4 regions of the Bacillus sp. GM2 genome follow, and region 3 is predicted to be linked to each of the others. Evidence: predicted binding sites of a transcription regulator. Region 3 holds the regulator's gene; each other region holds the start of a gene.
What was found. The regulator Rex, encoded in region 3, represses fermentation and respiration genes when NADH is low (regulators of the CRP and FNR family bind a similar motif). The targets are predictions, from matches to a motif close to TTGTGAAATATTTCACAA.
Positions count from the first base shown of each region.

Region 1 (4,668 bases), on a different contig from region 3:
AACGTTGCTTTATACGGGAAATGATGGCCGCCGTCTTTCATCATCTTGTATTGTTCATAAGCTTCCAATACAAGCAGGGTAAGAGGAATCACTTCCAGGCATGAGAAGACGGAACCAAGGCCGATCCAAACTTCGGAAGAACCGTTGTAATAGTAATGATGTCCGATCCCGATGACACCGCTCCCCAGCAGGATCGTCAGTTGAAAATAAAGCGTTCTGACGGTCGATTTTTTCGTAACCAGGTTCATTTGCACGAGCAAAAAGCCGATGACCACGACGGCAAAGACTTCAAAAATCCCTTCCACCCAAAGATGGATAATCCACCACCGCCAAAAATCCGACATTGTAATATTTGTGCCGGGATTAAAGAAAAAGGCTGCACCGTAAAACAGCGGAATGGCGATCGAAGAATAAAACAGCAGATGAATCAAACCGCCTTTATCAGATTCCCGCTTGAGGCCGCTCTTAATGCCTCTGAAAACGATAAACAGCCATATCAGCATGCCGAGTGCGAGAATGACCTGCCAGAAGCGGCCGAGTTCAATATATTCCATTCCTTGGTGGCCGAATAAGAACCAGTTATTTCCTAAAAGGCCTTTCGCTCCGAGCCATTCGCCGGCCATGCTTCCGCCGACAAGGACGATCAGCGCCCAAAACAGAATATCGACAAGCAGCCCCTGCCTTTTCGGCTCGCGGCCTCCGACAAGCGGCGCTGCATAAATGCCCATACCGAGCCATGAAGTCGCAATCCAGAAGATCGCCAGCTGGAGGTGAAATCCCTTAGATATGCTGAATGGCAACATATCCCTGATCCAATCGATCCCAAAAAAGCTGTCCGGCTCAATATAATAGTGGGCAAGCAAAGCTCCGAACATAGCCTGAACAAAAAACAGCAGCGACACAACGGCGAAATATTTTCCGGTTTTAACCTGTGATGCCGTAAGCGGCTGTTTATCCAGATCAAATACCGGAAACGCCCCTTCCTGATAAGCCTCTTTCATTCCAAGCTTGTAACGGTAAAACACGAATAGAATAATGCCGACAAATAAAATAAGGATGGTGACGCTTGCGCCGCTCCACCAAACGGCGGCAAATGACATCGTGTTTCCGGCATCTTCATCATACGGCCAGTTGTTCGTGTACGTAATGTCGTCGCCAGGCCTTAATGTACTGGAAAGCCATGCCGTCCAGAAGATAAAATCGGAGATCTGCGTGATTTGGTCTTCGCTGTCAACCCACGCTCTGTCGCGTTTAGGCATGTGGCTTTCTTTAATTAAACCGGGCTCAAGCCCCCAGCCGTCTCCTTTTGTAAAGACATTGCGGTAATGATCACGCACTTGCTGCAATCCATAAACCTGCGCATCTGTCAGCTTCAATGTATCTGACGCGCGATTATAACGGTTTTTTCTCATTTCGCGGATGACTTGATTCCGGATGGTGGACTGCTTTTCATCTGAAAGTTGTTTAAAGCGCTTGCCGTATCGTGCCTCCGCCTTAAAATCCTGCATCCCTTCCGTATAGATTTTCAGGGCTTCGGCCGTGTAATCAGGCCCCATGTAAGATCCGTGCCCCAAAATCGTGCCATAATCCATCAGCGCGTATTTTTGAAATACGGCCTGACCGCCTGAAATGGACGATTTGGTCATGAGCACCTCTCCGTTTGGCCCGGACACTTCAACTGGTCTTGGTGCAAGTCCTTTGAAGATCCAATAGCCTCCCAAAAGCAGCACCGAAAAACTAACGATTAAAGTAAAGACGAGAACAGATTTCAAAAAACCGTTTTTTGATGCTTTTTTAACGGGCACCGTCTTTCTTTGAACTTCCATTGCGGTTCACTCCTTTTTTGATTTTGCATGTCCTAAGATACTGGATATGCAGCACACCGGTTGTGAACCAGATCACTTAAATAATGGCGGATTTGTGAACAAAATAAAAACAGGCTTTCCATCTGTTGTTCAATGGAAAGCCTTCATCTTATCCTTCAATTGCAGCCGTTCAGCCAGTCTGTATCATGTATGAAAATTCCGCTCCTGTCAGCTGTCAGCAGATTTTTCTTTTTCATTTCATTTAATGTACGGTTAATCGTTTCCCTTGACGTTCCGACCATGTTCGCAAAATCCTGATTGGTAATGGGCAGGCTGATGTAGACCCCTTTTTCTTGAGGAATGCCATGTTCTGCAGCGAGCTTCATTAATACATGCGTCAAGCGGTGCTGGACATCTTTTGAAATAAAACCCTGGATCCGCTCTTGCAAATCGAGAATCTTTTTCCCCATGATTTGCATCACTTTTATTGTCATTTCCGGATATTTCATCAAAAGTTCATTAAAATCAGCGATGCGGATTACGATCAACTCGGTTTCCTGAACGGCTTCGGCTGTTGCCGGGTATGGGGAGCGGTCAAAAAAGCCGACATGGGGGAACATATCCCCGCTTTGCAGAATCGAAATCACTTGCTCATTGCCGTCTTCATCGATTTTAAAAGCTTTAACAAGACCGGATTTAATGAAGAATACCGCTTCCCTCTCTTCCCCTTCCATAAAAACAAACATTCTCGGCTGATAGGTGCGCTTGACCGCGATTTGCTCGATTTGTTTGAACTCTTCATCATTCAGCCCGCTGAAAATCATAAATTGCTTCAGAAACTCCATTGGTCTTTCAATCCCTTCGGTTTTGCTAAAGGAGAGCGCGTTGTCACAGGCGGCGCTCCAGCGCAAAGAGCTCTTCTTCAATCGCCGCTGCCTTCTCTTCCACGACTCTGCGGCTGTCCTTCAGCGCCTGATTATAAAAGTAAGGGCCCAGCTTTTCCTTTACGAATTCAAACATTTGAATCGCCGCGATGTCTCCAACCTCTTCTCCCCTTTCTTCAACATAAAAGCGTTTGATTTCCTCGATAATCGCTTGTTTTTCTTCTTGCGTAAGCTTTATAAACATAAAAGCGGCACTCCTTTTTTTATTTTCATGATAAACGAAAAAGTCCGCAAATGAACCATTTATTTTTTACATCCGTTTACTATCCCTCACTTACCGATATTAAACACGAATCAAACGAATGACCGTGTGACGTAATTCACAATGTTTTTAAAAGACTTTTTGTAAGATAAACATGCTGATTGATTTATTCATTTTTCCCTTTGAAAGGAGCAAAAACGCAATGGTAAATCGTCAAAAAATACAATTACCGCTGCAGTCATTTAGTTTAGTCGCAGGATTTATGGTTTGGGTGTTGATTTCCTCTTTAATGCCCCACATTAAGCAGGACATCGCCCTGACAGACAGCGAGATATCCCTTGTCACGGCCATTCCGGTCATACTCGGCTCGCTTCTGAGGATTCCGCTGGGATACTACACAAACAGATTTGGTGCGAGAATCACGTTCATGATCAGCTTTGTGCTGCTTCTGTTCCCGATTTTTTGGATCAGCACAGCCGATTCGCTGTTCGACTTGATCCTTGGCGGATTCTTCCTCGGCATCGGCGGAGCGGTCTTTTCCATCGGGGTCACATCATTGCCGAAATACTACCCTAAAGAAAAACACGGGTTTGTCAATGGGATCTACGGCGCCGGGAACGTCGGTACAGCGATTACCACGTTTGCCGCTCCTGTCGTAGCAAAGACAGCCGGGTGGGAAAATACGGTGCGGATGTACATCGTGTTAGTCGCCGTATTCGCTTTATTGAACTTTATCCTTGGAGATCGAAAAGAAACAAAAGTGACGGTTTCTGTAACAGAGCAAATGAAGGCAGTCTACCGAAATCAGACATTATGGTTTTTAAGCTTGTTTTACTTCATTACATTCGGATCTTTCGTCGCGTTTACGATTTATCTTCCGAACTTTCTTGTTAATCACTTCGGGCTTGATCCCGTTGATTCAGGGCTTAGAACCGCCGGATTTATCGCTGTCGCCACTTTTCTGAGGCCTGTTGGCGGCTGGCTCGCGGACAAATTCAACCCGCTGAAGCTGTTGATGTATGTATTTGCCGGCTGTACCTTGTCAGGGATTTTATTGGCCTTTTCGCCCAGCCTCGGACTTTACGGATTTGGGGTATTAACCGTTGCCGTATGCGCCGGTCTTGGAAACGGGATCATCTTTAAGCTCGTGCCGCTTTATTTTTCAAATCAGGCCGGCATCGTCAATGGGATTGTATCAGCGATGGGCGGCTTGGGAGGATTCTTCCCGCCACTCATCCTGTCAAGCGTTTTTCAGGCAACCGGCCATTATGCGATCGGATTCATGGCGCTGTCAGAAGCAGCCCTTGCCAGCTTTGTGATCGTGGTCTGGATGTATTTTCAGGAAGTGAGCAAAACATCGACCAAAACGAAGACGAACCATTTATAAACCTTTCCTGCAAAAGGAGCCTTGAGCTGATGTGCTCAGGCTCTTTTTTGGGACTTTATTCATAAGTTCACAATATTGTTTATATTTAAAAGGTCACTCAGCCTTATTTAACGTTAAAATAAGAACTGCTAAAGGGGTGACGCTCAATGAATATTTCTGTTAGAAAATCAGACACAGATTTGCTCTCAGACGATCTGCATCACTTGCTGGAATCAATCAGTACACGACGAAAAATCAGGCAGGACACATTCCTTTTTCAAGAAGGGATGGATGCGGAGGAACTGTATCTTATTCAGTCGGGACTTGTCCAAATCGGCAAATTGACGTCCG
Region 1 covers NZ_JBRKSZ010000007.1:1,592,449-1,597,116, forward strand. The annotation lists gene ACVC9U_RS09030 (nitric-oxide reductase large subunit) at 1-1,826, opposite strand, end outside; gene ACVC9U_RS09035 (Crp/Fnr family transcriptional regulator) at 1,982-2,650, opposite strand; gene ACVC9U_RS09040 (DUF2164 domain-containing protein) at 2,694-2,933, opposite strand; gene ACVC9U_RS09045 (nitrate/nitrite transporter) at 3,154-4,338, shown strand; gene ACVC9U_RS09050 (Crp/Fnr family transcriptional regulator) at 4,485-4,668, shown strand, end outside.
Region 1: ACVC9U_RS09045 (nitrate/nitrite transporter) is a predicted target of Rex. The motif match lies at 3,058-3,075, and genes of this name have one in related genera.

Region 2 (4,668 bases), on a different contig from region 3:
CGTCCTTAATCGGATGGGGCGCTTTTTTTTCGAAATAAAACGCTTGTCCGAATTACCTGAACCGTTTATAATAACGTTAACAATGCACGATGCGTTAAATACGTAAGAACGAAAAAATAAACGAGTATGAAAATCGGTTCAGTGAGCGATAAGTTACCGTTTGGTCTACATTTGGGAATATCGACAATTCACCATCGATAATCCAAATGCCATCGCTTCATGCGGCTGCGGATCATCATTCAGAACCGCAGTGAATGCAGGGAAGCCTGAAGAGTGCTGACATATTGGCATCAGGTCAACGATATGGAATGAGAAAAACGCCTTTCATTGCGATGCATCATCGTGACGAAAAGGCGTTTTATTATGATCTGGGGGGAAAGAAATGAAACTCGTATCAACGCTCGGCTTGTCAAAAGCGGACGTTACCGCGTTTTTTCATAAGCATTGGGGAAGTCCGGACATGGTCAATTCACACGGAACATTCCGCTGCGATGAATTGGAAGGATTCGCTGTGACAGATGATAAAGGTGATATAAAAGGTCTGATTACGTACTTCATCGCCGGAAACGAATGTGAAGTCGTCTCCTTGGACAGTATTGCCGAAAACAAAGGGATCGGCTCACTCCTTTTAAACGAAGTGGAACGTGCTGCAAAGCGAAAACAGTGTCAATCGATTAAACTGATCACGACGAACGATAATATGCGGGCGTTTATGTTTTATCAAAAGAGAGGCTATACAATGGCCGAGCTGTATGTAAACGCAGTTGAAGAAGCAAGAAAAGTAAAGCCTGAAATTCCCTTTGCCGCTGATAACGGCATACCGATTCGGGATGAGATTCTTTTGGTAAAAGATTTAACATAATCTGTTTTCCGCTTCGCTCGGGAAATGCCGGAAGGAAGCAATGCAGCCACCCCGCTCAAGTGCTGAGCAAGGTTTTTGCAACGGGGCTTCCGGAACAATCGTGTTTATTTCTGGTTAAAGATTCGGTTGAGATTGCTCGTGTTGTTGGTGATTGAGGTGATATAGCGGCTTCCGCTTACCATTTCCTTGTTGCACAGAGGGCATAGAGGGCGATCGCTGCTCGTGAAATTTTTTCTCATCCATCCGTTGCAGTCCTCAGCGGTACATTCCCACGTACTGATATCTTCCTTTGGCAAAGGCTCTTGATTGCGATTGTTGTAGTAAGACATATCGTCACTTCCTAACAAGGGTTTTTTGGAGTTCATTTAAGAATATTTTGTGAATCTTAAGACATTCTATTCGTCAATTTGTTATTCTATACTGGACAGGTTTATTTAGAGTCCAAGCCCAGTAAAGAAAAGGGGTTCAACCATGGAAAAAATCAACTGCAGAAGCTGCGGCGGGCTTACGCCTTACGATTCAAAAGTCTGTGAAGCATGCGGCTGCGAAAAACCGCTTCCAAAAGCACAGAAAATTACGGACCGGATTGTCTTGACTGCGGCGGGAGTGGTCGGTATCTTAACGATTGTGCTGATTTTGGGAACGATCTTCTCATATTTGAATATCATATAATGAAAAGGAGCCGGTGTCAGGCTCCTTTTCATTTTTATTTGTTTTCAAACATGCTTGTAGAGTGCAGCGGCTGCACGCGCGCTTTAGGATCCATGTAAGCTTTTGCATTATTGACAGCGGTCGGTGCTTCTCCAAATCCGCTGGCAATCAGCTTGACTTTTCCTTCGTATGTGCAGATGTCACCGGCTGCATAGAATCCCTCGATGTTCGTTTCCATTGTGGACTTGACGACGATCGAATTTTTCTCGATTTCAAGCCCCCAGTTTTTGATTGGTCCGAGAGATGAAACAAAGCCGAAGTTGACGATCACATCGTCGACTTCGATGATTTCTTTTCTCTCGCCTTTCACTTCCTCGATGACGATCTGTTCAATCCGCTCGGCGCCGATCAGTTCGGTCGGAACAAACGGTGTCAGCACATTGACTTTTGAATTGTGCAGGTTTTCGACGCTGTGTTCATGTGCGCGGAATTTATCGCGGCGATGAATAATTGACACCTCTTTAGCGATCGGTTCCAGCATGAGCGCCCAGTCGACGGCGGAGTCGCCGCCGCCCAACACCGCAACGCGTTTGCCCGCAAATTGATTCAGATCATCTATAAAGTAATGAAGGTTTGCATTCTCGTATTGTGCCGCAGATTCAAGCTCGAGCTTTCTCGGCTGGAATGCTCCGTTTCCGGCTGTAATAATCACCGTTTTAGAATAATGGATTTCTTTGTTGGTGACGAGCTTGAAAATGCCGTCTGCTTGTTTTTCAACGCTTTCGACGGCTTGTTCCAGACAAACGGTCTGATCAAATTTCGCCATTTGCTCTTTTAAATTGTCGACCAGCTCCTGAGCGCGGATTTTAGGGAACCCGGCTACATCGTATATGTATTTTTCGGGATACAAAGCGGACAGCTGACCGCCTAGCTGCGGCAGGCTTTCGATAATTTTGACGCTCGCTTGCCGCATTCCGCCGTAAAATGCGGTAAACAAGCCGACAGGGCCGCCCCCGATAATTGTAATGTCATATACTTTTGAGTCTTCACGCATGAAAATAATGCCCCCTAAATGAAAATTGTTCTTAATTATATCATATCACATAAAATAAATACGAGCGCGTCTGTTTTTTTAAGATCGGAAAATATTACCGTCTGATCTAAAGTCTGCCGCCCGAGCATATTTAATCTTGAAAAAGCAAAAGCGAGCGGCTATGATGTAGTTGTGAACATTTTGTTAAAGATTCGTGAATATTTTTCGACGCACAGCCGAAAAACATTCCGTTGTTCGGTAAATTAAAGTGAAGGGTTTCACAAACTTTTTTTCATAAAAAGCCTGAAGCCGGCAGAAGATAACCCAAAGGCTATTTTTAATCCGGCTTAGCAGTAAAATACAGAAAAGGTGGATGTGATTCCGTTGAATAAGCCAAAAGTAGTAGTATTAGGTGCAGGTTATGGTGGATTAATGACCGTTACGAGACTTGTTAAAAAAATCGGCGTCAATGAAGCGGATGTTACGCTTGTCAACAAGCACAATTATCATTATGAGACAACCTGGATGCACGAAGCGAGCGCAGGTACGCTTCATCATGACAGATGCCGCTATCAGATTAAAGACGTCATCAATACATCCCGTGTCAATTTCGTTCAGGATACGGTAAAGAAAATCGATAAAGAAGGAAAGAAAGTCGTCCTTGAAACCGGCGAGCTTAGTTACGACTATCTTGTCGTAGCGCTGGGGGCCGTCCCTGAAACTTTCGGAATTTCTGGATTGAAAGAGTATGCTTTCTCCATTTCAAACATCAACTCGTCCCGGCAGCTTCGCGAGCACATTGAATATCAGTTTGCGACGTATAACACAGAAGCCGAGAAGCGCCCGGAACGCCTGACGATCGTTGTCGGAGGAGCGGGTTTTACCGGCATTGAATTTTTGGGCGAATTGGGCAACCGCATTCCTGAGCTGTGCCGCGAATACGATATCGATCGCCAGCAGGTTCGTTTAATATGCGTGGAAGCCGCGCCGTCCGTTCTCCCGGGCTTTGATCCGGAGCTTGTCGATTATGCGGTCAACTACCTTGAAGGAAAAGGCGTTGAATTCAAAATCGGCACGGCTGTGAAAGAATGCACGCCTGACGGAATCATCTGTGGAAAAGACAATCAGACCGAAGAAATCAAAGCAGGCACTGTCGTATGGGCCGCAGGTGTCCGCGGCAACCCGATCATAGAAGAATCAGGCTTTGAAAACATGCGCGGCCGTGTGAAGGTAAAGCCTGATCTGCGCGTTGAAGGCCATGATGATATATTTGTTATCGGAGACTGCTCGCTGATCATAAATGAAGAAACCGAAAGGCCTTATCCGCCGACTGCGCAGATTTCCATGCAGCAGGGCGAAACGTGCGCAAACAATTTGGCCGCACTGATTCACGGCAAAGAAACGGAAACGTTCTCATTCGATAATAAAGGCTCTGTCGCTTCTCTCGGCGAACATGATGCAATCGGCGTCGCATTCGGGAGAAAGATGACGGGAACGACGGCGTCCATGATGAAAAAAATCATCGACAACCGCTCGCTGTTCCTGATCGGCGGGCCGGGACTTGTTCTGAAAAAAGGCAAGTTTAAATTTTTCTAAGCGGAATCGAAGCCTGCAGCGGAAGCTGCGGGCTTTTTATTCGGGGTTAAAAACTTCAAAAACGAAAGAAAAAGGAAGAAAGCTTAGCTTTTAAGCGCTTACATCAAATGATCTGTTATATTTTCTGACTTTATTATTGACAATGTTCATGATATATTATCAGAAAATTAAGAAAAAAGGTGTGTATCTAATGAAGACGACGTCAACCCATCGCCTTGAATCAACCTGTACTTTCTGTTCGGGAAAAGGCTATTTTCAGCTTCTGCTTGGCGGTTCGGAAACGTGCAGCAACTGCAAGGGAACGGGAAAAGACCGCTGATCGCCGCTTTCCAATGATTGACTCAAGTTCCTTCCCCAATGTACACTAAAAGAGGTGAATTGGGGGTGGAGGCTTTGATTAGTTTACCAGTTGTCATCATTTCAGTTGTCTTATTTTTCGTCCTGTTTTTCGGTATCGGTTTTCTGCTGAATATGCTGCTCAGGATGTCATGGATCATGGCTGTCATTTATCCAATTGTATGCCTTT
Region 2 covers NZ_JBRKSZ010000007.1:298,120-302,787, forward strand. The annotation lists partial or broken gene ACVC9U_RS02410 (iron-sulfur cluster assembly accessory protein) at 188-280, shown strand; gene ACVC9U_RS02415 (GNAT family N-acetyltransferase) at 383-862, shown strand; gene ACVC9U_RS02420 (cold-shock protein) at 967-1,191, opposite strand; gene ACVC9U_RS02425 (hypothetical protein) at 1,334-1,534, shown strand; gene yumC (ferredoxin--NADP reductase 2) at 1,569-2,567, opposite strand; gene ACVC9U_RS02435 (NAD(P)/FAD-dependent oxidoreductase) at 2,925-4,142, shown strand; gene ACVC9U_RS02440 (YuiA family protein) at 4,333-4,461, shown strand; gene ACVC9U_RS02445 (YuiB family protein) at 4,536-4,668, shown strand, end outside.
Region 2: yumC (ferredoxin--NADP reductase 2) is a predicted target of Rex. The motif match lies at 2,813-2,830, and genes of this name have one in related genera.

Region 3 (4,668 bases):
GAAAACAGGAAGTTGCCGAGGCAGGTCCGGATATCCTTTTCATTCATTTCCGGATAATCGTCCCAAAGCTCGTCAAGCACGCGTTTTGACGACGTCAATTCAGCCTGTTCCTGGTCATAGTAGCCGATTGAGACATGGGAGCCTGTCGCGATTGTTCCCGATACCGGCTGCAGCTTTTGAATCAATGCTTTTAAAAGGGTTGACTTGCCGATTCCGTTCGGTCCGACCAGTGCAACGCTTTCCCCGCGGGTGATGTGAAAGTTCAATGAACGGAGAAGCGGGGGCTGCTCCTGATAGCTTACTGTCAAGTCTTCCACCCGCAGTACATCGTTTCCGCTTTGCCTTGTAATTTCAAAGCGGAAAGACGCCGACTTTTCATCTCCGAGCGGTTTGTCCATGATCTCCATCCGTTCAAGCTGCTTTCGTCTGCTCTGCGCCCGTTTCGTCGTCGAAGCTCTAGCCAGATTCCGGTCGACGAACTCCTGCAGCTTGGCGATTTCGTCCTGCTGCTTTTCATAAAGCTTTGTTTCCTTTTCCAGCTGTTCGGCTTTTAATTGGAGATAAGAGCTGTAGTTCCCGGTATATTTTTTGCTTTGGGACCGGCTGATCTCGTAAACTTGGGTAACCACTTTGTCAAGAAAGTACCTGTCATGGGAAACGATTAAAATCGCTCCGCTGTAATTTTGCAAATATTGTTCAAGCCATGTCAGGGTATCGATATCCAAGTGGTTTGTCGGTTCGTCCAAAATGAGGAGGTCGGGTTTTGTCAAAAGCATTTTTCCGAGGGCAAGCCTTGTTTTTTGACCTCCGCTTAAGTCCTGGACGCGGACGGAGTCGTCAAATCCCGCAAAGCCGAGCCCGTGCATGACGGATCTGACCTCTGCCTCATATTGGTAGCCGCCTTTGTCCTTGAACTCCTGCTGAAGCCTGTCATACGTCTTCATCAATGATTCAAGCATGTCCGGTCCGGCCTGCGCCATCTTTTCCTCGATCGCGCGCATTTCTTTTTCCATTTTTTTCAGAAAATCAAATACCGACAGCAATTCCTCTTTGAGCGTCAGCTTGGAATCGAGGCCGGAGTGCTGGTCAAGGTAGCCCATCGTCAAATCTTTCGGCTTGATGATGTCCCCCTTTTCATATGAAAGTTTTCCTGCGATAATCTTTAGAAGAGTCGATTTTCCGGCGCCGTTGCGTCCGACGATCGCAATCCGGTCCCGAGATCTGACTTCGAGTTTTATATTCGTTAAAATCGTATCGGCTCCAAACGATTTTGAAAGTTGGTTCACTTGTAAAATCATCATGATCTTTCACCTCTTGTCTGCTATTTTAAGTGTAGCCTATCACTGCGCAGTCAGCAAACAATTAAGTGAAGTCTGGAAGATTTTAGCCAAAGAAAAAGACAGAATGAAAAAAATAGTGTATGATCGTTATAAGGAGAGTTCAGAACATGAATGAGTTTACACATTTTAATGAACAAGGCAGAGCCAAGATGGTTGATATAAGCGAAAAGGAAGCTTCAGTACGCACAGCTGCGGCTGTTTCAAGCGTGTCTATGAATCGAACAGTACATGAAAAAATCAAAAACCGGGAAATCGGAAAAGGCGATGTATTGTCGGTGGCGCAAGTGGCCGGAATCATGGCCGCAAAACAGACATCCGCCATCATCCCGATGTGCCATCCGATCGCTCTGAAAGGAGTCGACATCGCCTTTCGCTGGGAGGAGAAAGAACAGAAGAGCATCCTGCATATTCAATCTAAAGTGAAGACCAAAGGGAGCACAGGTGTGGAAATGGAAGCGTTAACTTCGGCCTCCGTATGTGCGCTGACCGTATATGACATGTGCAAAGCGGCGGATAAGGGAATGGTGATAGGACCGACCTTTCTTCTCGAAAAGACAGGCGGGAAAAACGGTGACTATAAAAGGGAAAAAGCTGATGTAGACATGGAGGATTAGTTTATGAACATGGATCATTCAAAAATTCCGCAAGCGACAGCGAAACGGTTGCCATTATATTATCGTTTTTTAAAAAACCTTCATGCATCCGGAAAACAGCGTGTATCTTCCGCTGAGCTGAGCGATGCCGTCAAAGTCGATTCTGCGACCATCCGCAGGGACTTCTCGTACTTCGGCGCGCTCGGAAAAAAAGGATACGGCTACAATGTCAATTATTTGCTGTCCTTTTTCAGAAAGACGCTTGATCAGGATGAAATGACGAACGTAACGCTCATTGGCGTGGGGAATTTGGGGACAGCCTTTCTCCATTACAATTTTATCAAAAATAATAATACAAAAATCGCCATGGCGTTTGACATCAATGAGGAAAAAATCGGAACCGAGGTCGGCGGTGTTCCCGTCTATGATCTGAATAGACTTGAAGAGCATATGACGGATGATATCCCCGTCGCCATTTTGACGGTACCGGCTCAAGCCGCACAGTCGATTACAGACAGGCTGGTGGAGCTTGGCATTAAAGGCATTCTTAATTTCACGCCGGCCCGCTTGAATGTGCCGGAACACATTCGCATTCATCATATAGATTTGGCGGTTGAACTTCAGTCGCTGGTGTATTTCATGAAACATTATTCAATGCAGGAAAAGTAAAACGGAAAACGAAAAATAAAGGAAAGGGGGCAGGCTTTATGCCAATCGGTCCTGGAAGCTTTATTTTAATTGTCGTGGTGGCGCTTCTGATATTCGGCCCGAAAAAACTTCCCGAGCTGGGAAGAGCAGCGGGAAACACGCTGAGGGAGTTTAAGAATGCGACAAAAGGTTTGGCTGACGACGATTCCGATAAAAAGAAAGAAGATCAGTAGGATAGGATGACATATTTATGAAGGAAAGAGAAATGTCGCTGATAGAACATATCACAGAACTACGCAGACGGCTTGTGATCACTTTTTTCTTTTTTGTTTTATTTGTTGTGGCAGGCTTTTTATTGGCAAAGCCGCTGATTATCTATCTGCAGCAGACGGATGAAGCGAAGCTGCTGACGCTCAACGCGTTCAAGCTGACCGATCCTTTATTTGTGTACGTGCAGTTCGCTTTCATCATCGGCGCCGTCTTGACTTCGCCGCTTGTTTTATACCAGCTGTGGGCTTTCATCAGCCCGGGGCTGTATGAAAAGGAACGAAAAGTGACGCTCAGCTATATTCCGATATCGATTATTCTTTTTTTAGGCGGCATTGCCTTTTCTTACTTTATTTTATTTCCGTTTGTCGTGGACTTTATGACGAGAGTCTCAGATGATCTGAATGTCAACCAGGTCATCGGAATACACGAATATTTTCAGTTTCTGCTTCAGTTGACGCTTCCTTTTGGCTTATTGTTTCAGATGCCTGTGGTCATCATGTTTATCACAAGGCTCGGCCTCGTGACGCCGATGTTTTTGGCGAAAATCAGAAAATACGCATATTTTGTGTTGTTCGTCATCGCGGCCCTCATTACACCGCCTGAGCTTTTGTCGCATTTAATGGTCTCAGTGCCATTGCTCATTCTTTATGAAATCAGTATCGTGATTTCAAGAATATCCTACAGGCAGGCGCAAAAAACAATGATTCAAGAGGAAAATCAAGCGTTTTTGAACGACCATACAAAATAAGAGCCATTCTTTTTCAGAATGGCTCTTTTCCTTCACAAAAAAGGCTATTGATCTTTTCGCTTCATCTTGCCGGCCAGGGCGAACATTTTAAAGGAAATGCTGATATTATAGGCTGCGAAAAGCATCAGCAGGATCGTGTAAAAAGACCACATGCTTCCGGGCGAGGTTGCCGCCAGATATGTAAACAGCACACCCGTTAATAAATAAATCGCTCCCCAGAATTTAGGGCTTCTCATCATAGAAATCCTCCAATAATCATTTGCATTTTCTCGGCGTGTTTCAAATATTCTTCAATAGGCTCCCGGAACGTCTGCAGTAAGACGACGAGCGTATTCATGGCGACATGGGCGAAAATAGGCACGATAATCCGGTTGGTTCTGACATATAAAAAGGCGAATGTGAATCCCATTGCTGTATAAATGAGCAGATGGCTGAAATCCAAATGGACGACCGAGAAGAGCACCGAACTGAACAAAGCGGCAATGAAAAAATTCGTTTTCTCATAGATTGCACCGAAAATGATCTTTCTGAAAATGATTTCTTCAAGAATCGGACCAAATACAGAAGAGACAAACACCATCAGCGGCAATGCGGTGATGATTTCCATGATCCGCTGCGTATTTTCCGATTCCGGGGTGACCCCGAACAAGTACATTTCGATCGAAGCGGCAATTGACTGCGAAAACAAAGCGAGAAAAACACCGGCTACCGCCCATCCGATTGATGCTCCAACCGATGCTTTCGGCCGGTTGCGAAGCGTCGTCTTCGGCACCGTCCGCAAAATCAGCAGCACGATAACGAGACAGAGGGTAAACGCGATGACAGACCAGACGCCTGTCAATGTAAGCTGGGCTTCAGCCTTTGGCTGTCCTTTGCCCACTCCCAAAAAGTAAAGAAGAGGCAAGCCGACGGCGGCCGACAATTGCATGAGAACGTATGCCAATATAATAAACCAGTATTGTTTTCTCAAGCTTTATGTACTCCTTTTCTAAAAATCTAATTCAGACTATGTTTATTGTAACACACTCTTTTTAAATTATAGGATGATAAGGACATGCGGAGAAATGTA
Region 3 covers NZ_JBRKSZ010000008.1:306,987-311,654, reverse strand. The annotation lists gene ACVC9U_RS16345 (ABC-F family ATP-binding cassette domain-containing protein) at 1-1,301, opposite strand, end outside; gene moaC (cyclic pyranopterin monophosphate synthase MoaC) at 1,448-1,954, shown strand; gene ACVC9U_RS16335 (redox-sensing transcriptional repressor Rex) at 1,958-2,602, shown strand; gene ACVC9U_RS16330 (twin-arginine translocase TatA/TatE family subunit) at 2,641-2,814, shown strand; gene tatC (twin-arginine translocase subunit TatC) at 2,832-3,599, shown strand; gene ACVC9U_RS16320 (YdiK family protein) at 3,644-3,835, opposite strand; gene ACVC9U_RS16315 (CPBP family intramembrane glutamic endopeptidase) at 3,835-4,569, opposite strand.

Region 4 (4,668 bases), on a different contig from region 3:
TCTGATGGCGAAGTGTTGGTCATCAATAAAGATAAGCTTGAAAAAGAACTCATACAAAACGGTGCACTGACGTTTGAGTTTATGAAATGGATGAGCACGCATTTGCGAAAGATTCAATCGAAAATCCGCGACCTTTTGCTGAATGGTAAAAAAGGCGCGCTCTACTCCACCTTGATCCGTCTCGCAAACAGCTACGGCATCACAAGAAGCGACGGGATTCTCATCAATATTGTGCTGACGAACCAGGATCTGGCGAAATTCTGTGCCGCCGCAAGGGAGAGCATCAACCGCATGCTGAGCGACCTCCGGAAGAACGGTGTCATTTCAATTGAGGACTCGGGAAAAATCGTCATTCATCAGCTCAACTATTTAAAACGCGAAATCGACTGTGAAAACTGCCCGCTCGACATCTGCAATATCGACTGAAAAAACGAAAACAAACAAGGACATGAAGCACAGTGTCCTTGTTTTTTACGTTTGCAGCAGAAAAACGATCAACACGGCCATAAAGAAACAGGCATTCACCAGCTCTGAGATTCCGATTGTCTTAATCGACAGTTTCTTTCCATGTAAAAACCACGCTCTGAAACTGCTCGGCACTACACCAAGCACGGCCCATCCTGCCCCCGCGGCCAGCGAGATGAACGGCAGGAATACGTGGTATCCCCATGAATAAAGTTTAAACCGATTGTTTTTCTTTTCGCGGATCATCGACTTGACATAAAAGGCGCTCCCTGTGAAAAACAAAGCGGACTGGATAAAAACAAACAATGCTTCACCATCAAGCTTCCCCGCTCCCATCCAGAAGCTTGCAAGCCCGCCCGCGCTGAAAACAAGGATTGCAGCAATATCATTTAAAAGCGCCCTGTCGTTGTTTCTTTTCGCATAATAAAGATTGATGAGAAAGAGCGGAAACAGCGGCAGCCCTAGAAAAACGAGCCGCGGCTCCAGCCAGACCGAAATAAGCAGGAAAACGATGGCCGGAATGCCGTAGATGAGAACCCATTTTTGATAGTAAACGATATTTTTCTTCTTCACCATCATCGTAGCCGGAAATGCCGCTAGATATAGAGACAGCCATCCGCAGAACAGCGGAATATGCTTTACATCCGCGCCCCCGGCGAACATGCCGAGAACAAACGGGATGACAAGCATCGCCCAGGCGCCGTGCTGCTTCGGTATGAACACTTTCATCAAGCATCCTCCCTTCTTTTCTATTACATTATAAAAGTTTCGTCTTTTTTACACAGTGACATTTTGCATACAGGCGTGTGAAATAAATCACTGCGCCCTCCAGCCCGGCGCTTTATACTAAATGCTAATATATAGAAGGAGGATATACCATGGACCGGTTTGACTACTTATTGTTTCTGAAAAATCTTCCTATGTTTCTCGGGGTACCCCTTCCGATCATCAAAAGGCTGCTGAAAAACGGGAAGGTGATCGATATCCAGCCATCTCAGCATTCGCGATCGTTCCTTCATTCGCAATCCGTCTATTTTGTTTTAAAAGGGGAAGTTCATTTTTCTGACAGAAGACTTCCAGAAGAATCCCGAACGATCGCCGAGTGGGAAAAAGGCGATGTTTTCCCTATTGATCAAAAAGGCGAACCTTTCGTATCTCCGTTTATTTCAGTCAACACTGCCGCAGAAACCGCCGTACTTGAAATTCCATTTCATACTTTCAAAAAAATGATGACTTATAACCGCCAATTACAGACGAACTTTCTCATGCTGCTTCAGCAGAATTTGTATTTTTCCTACCAGCTTTTTTTGCGTTACCTCAACTCCTCCGCAGAAGACGACGCGTGAGAAGGGCCTCCCCCTTCTTTCCCTTCCTTTTCTAAATGTGATCTACTTAACTTTTTTTCTTTTTCATTTCCGCTACGATACACATGAATGCAAACGAAAGGACAGATGAAAGATGATACATTGCGATTTCGACAAGTCTCCGTTTATCGTCATTTGGGAGCTGACAAGAGCGTGCGAGCTCAAGTGCCTTCATTGCCGGGCATCGGCTCAAAATAAACGCGATCTGCGGGAGCTCACCCTGAAAGAGGGAAAAGATTTAATTGATCAAATTCATGCGATGGACAATCCCCTCCTCGTGCTGACAGGGGGTGACCCTTTAATGAGAGACGACGTATTCGCCATTATTGAGTATGCCGTCCAAAAAGGGGTTCGCGTCTCTATGACCCCGAGTGCCACGCCGAATGTTACAAGAGAAGCGATTCAATCAGCAAAAGAAATCGGCTTATCCCGATGGGCGTTCAGCTTGGACGGCCCAACCCGAGAGATTCATGATCATTTTCGAGGAACGGACGGTTCCTTTGACCTGACCATGAAGGCCATACGCTACATTCATGAATGCCATCTGCCTCTGCAGATTAATACCGTTATATCCGCTTATAACATCGATTACCTGGATGAAATGGCAAAGCTGATCGAAGAATTGAACTGTGTATTATGGAGTGTATTTTTTCTCGTCCCGACAGGCCGCGCGAAGCGGAAAGATATGATTTCGCCGGTGGACCATGAAAAAGTCTTTCTTTGGCTCAGCCGTTTGGCAAAAGAAGCGCCTTTTGACATCAAAACGACAGCAGCCCAGCACTACCGACGGGTCGTTATTCAACAAAAAATGCGGGAAGCGAAAAACCCCAACATGAAAATCCGCTATGAACACGCATTGCAGAAAGGAAAAATGGATGCCATCGGCGGATTGGGCCGGGCTCCGAAAGGTGTGAACGATGGCAACGGGTTCATGTTTATCTCCCATATCGGTGATGTATATCCAAGCGGACTCCTGCCGGTTAAAGCCGGAAACATCCGCGAACAGCCGCTGGCTGAGATTTACCGCGAATCACCGATCTTTAAGGATCTTCGAAATCCGGACGGATTTAAAGGGAAATGCGGCGTCTGTGAATTCCGTCATGTGTGCGGCGGTTCGCGCTCGCGTGCTTATGCTCTGACAGGCGATTACCTAGAAAGCGATCCGAGCTGCATTTATATTCCGAAGGCTTTGCGCTAAAAAAATGTGATGTACGTCACATTTTTTTCAGCTTCCTTGTATTACGGTATAGATGAGAATGATCATCACTATCAAAGGATGTGATCCCTTGCATAAAAAAATTGATTTGGACGATTCCGTTTACAAACTTTGCACATTGCATCCTGAACTAAAAGCCGTGATGAAGGATGCCGGGTTTCAAAATATTACAAAGCCCGGCATGCTGGAAACAGCCGGGCGCATCATGACGATTCCAAAAGGCGCGCGAATGATGCAAATCGAATGGAACCATGTCTTAGACATATTGAAAGCACACGGATTTGACCCCGTTTGGAAAGGAGAAAAACAATGAGCGAAATCATTAACAATCGGGAAACGCAGCAAGGTCTGCCTGAGGAAAAAAAGCAGCTTCTGAAGGAGATCATCATCGACCTTCATAAAGGAAAGCCGCTTGCCGACGTCAAAAAACGGTTCGAAAAGGCATTCGGCTCAGTCAATGCCGAAGAAATCGCCCAGCTGGAACAGGCGTTGATGAAGGAAGAAGGCATTACACCTGAAGAGATCCAAGAGCTCTGCTCCGTTCACGCCGCTGTGTTTAAAGGATCGATTGAAGACATTCACCGCGCGGACGCCGACAAGCAGCCTGGCCATCCCGTTCATACATTTATGAAAGAAAATAAAGAAATCGACCTCCTTTTGAACTTTAAAATGCAGCTTCATTTGGAACGCTTTGAAAAAGAAGATCATCGCGACAACATTCTCAAACTGCTCGCAGACTTAAATTTGCTAGCTGACGTCGACAAACATTACAGCAGAAAAGAAAATCTTCTCTTCCCCTATTTAGAAAAGTATGGAATTACTGGGCCCAGCCAAGTGATGTGGGCTGTCGATGATTTTATCCGCAAGAGCATCAAAGAAGTGAAGCGTTTGTTGGAAGAGTATACGCCGGACAAAAAAGATGAAGTCATCCGCGAGCTAACGTTTATCATTCAAGAAGGCACGGAAATGATTTATAAAGAAGAAAATATCCTCTTGCCGATGGCGCTCAGAACGCTGACAGAAGACGAATGGCTGAAAATCGCGGCTGAAAGCGACGAGATCGGATATTGCCTGACTGCTCCGGAAACGGTGTGGAAGCCTGAACGCCATCAGCTCAAAACAACAGAAGAGGCGGCTGACGGATATGTCAGGCTCCCTACTGGTATTCTGTCCGTGGCCCAGCTTGAGCACATGATGAACCATCTTCCGGTCGATATCACCTTCATCGATGAAAACGATGTGGTCCGCTATTTTTCACACGGAAAGGAACGGATTTTCGCAAGGACAAAAGCCGTAATCGGCCGGACCGTCCAAAACTGCCATCCGCCGGCAAGCGTCCATATCGTCAACAAACTTCTTGACGACTTTAAATCAGGCAAAAAAGACGTTGAAGACTTTTGGATCAAATTTAAAGACAAATACGTGTTCATCCGCTATTTTGCCGTACGCGATGAAAACGGCCGCTATATCGGAACTTTGGAATTCACCCAGAACATCGCCCCGATTCAAGAGATTACCGGGGAAAAGAGAATTTTGAACACGAGCGATTGACCCATTCGACAGCCCGCTTCCATGCAGGCTGTTTTTTTGTCCTCCCTCTCCCCCTCCTGAAAATGTGACAAA
Region 4 covers NZ_JBRKSZ010000007.1:1,597,221-1,601,888, forward strand. The annotation lists gene ACVC9U_RS09050 (Crp/Fnr family transcriptional regulator) at 1-426, shown strand, start outside; gene ACVC9U_RS09055 (YwiC-like family protein) at 472-1,194, opposite strand; gene ACVC9U_RS09060 (cyclic nucleotide-binding domain-containing protein) at 1,344-1,811, shown strand; gene ACVC9U_RS09065 (TIGR04053 family radical SAM/SPASM domain-containing protein) at 1,924-3,027, shown strand; gene ACVC9U_RS09070 (DUF1858 domain-containing protein) at 3,116-3,358, shown strand; gene ACVC9U_RS09075 (DUF438 domain-containing protein) at 3,355-4,596, shown strand.
Region 4: ACVC9U_RS09055 (YwiC-like family protein) is a predicted target of Rex. The motif match lies at 1,270-1,287, and genes of this name have one in related genera.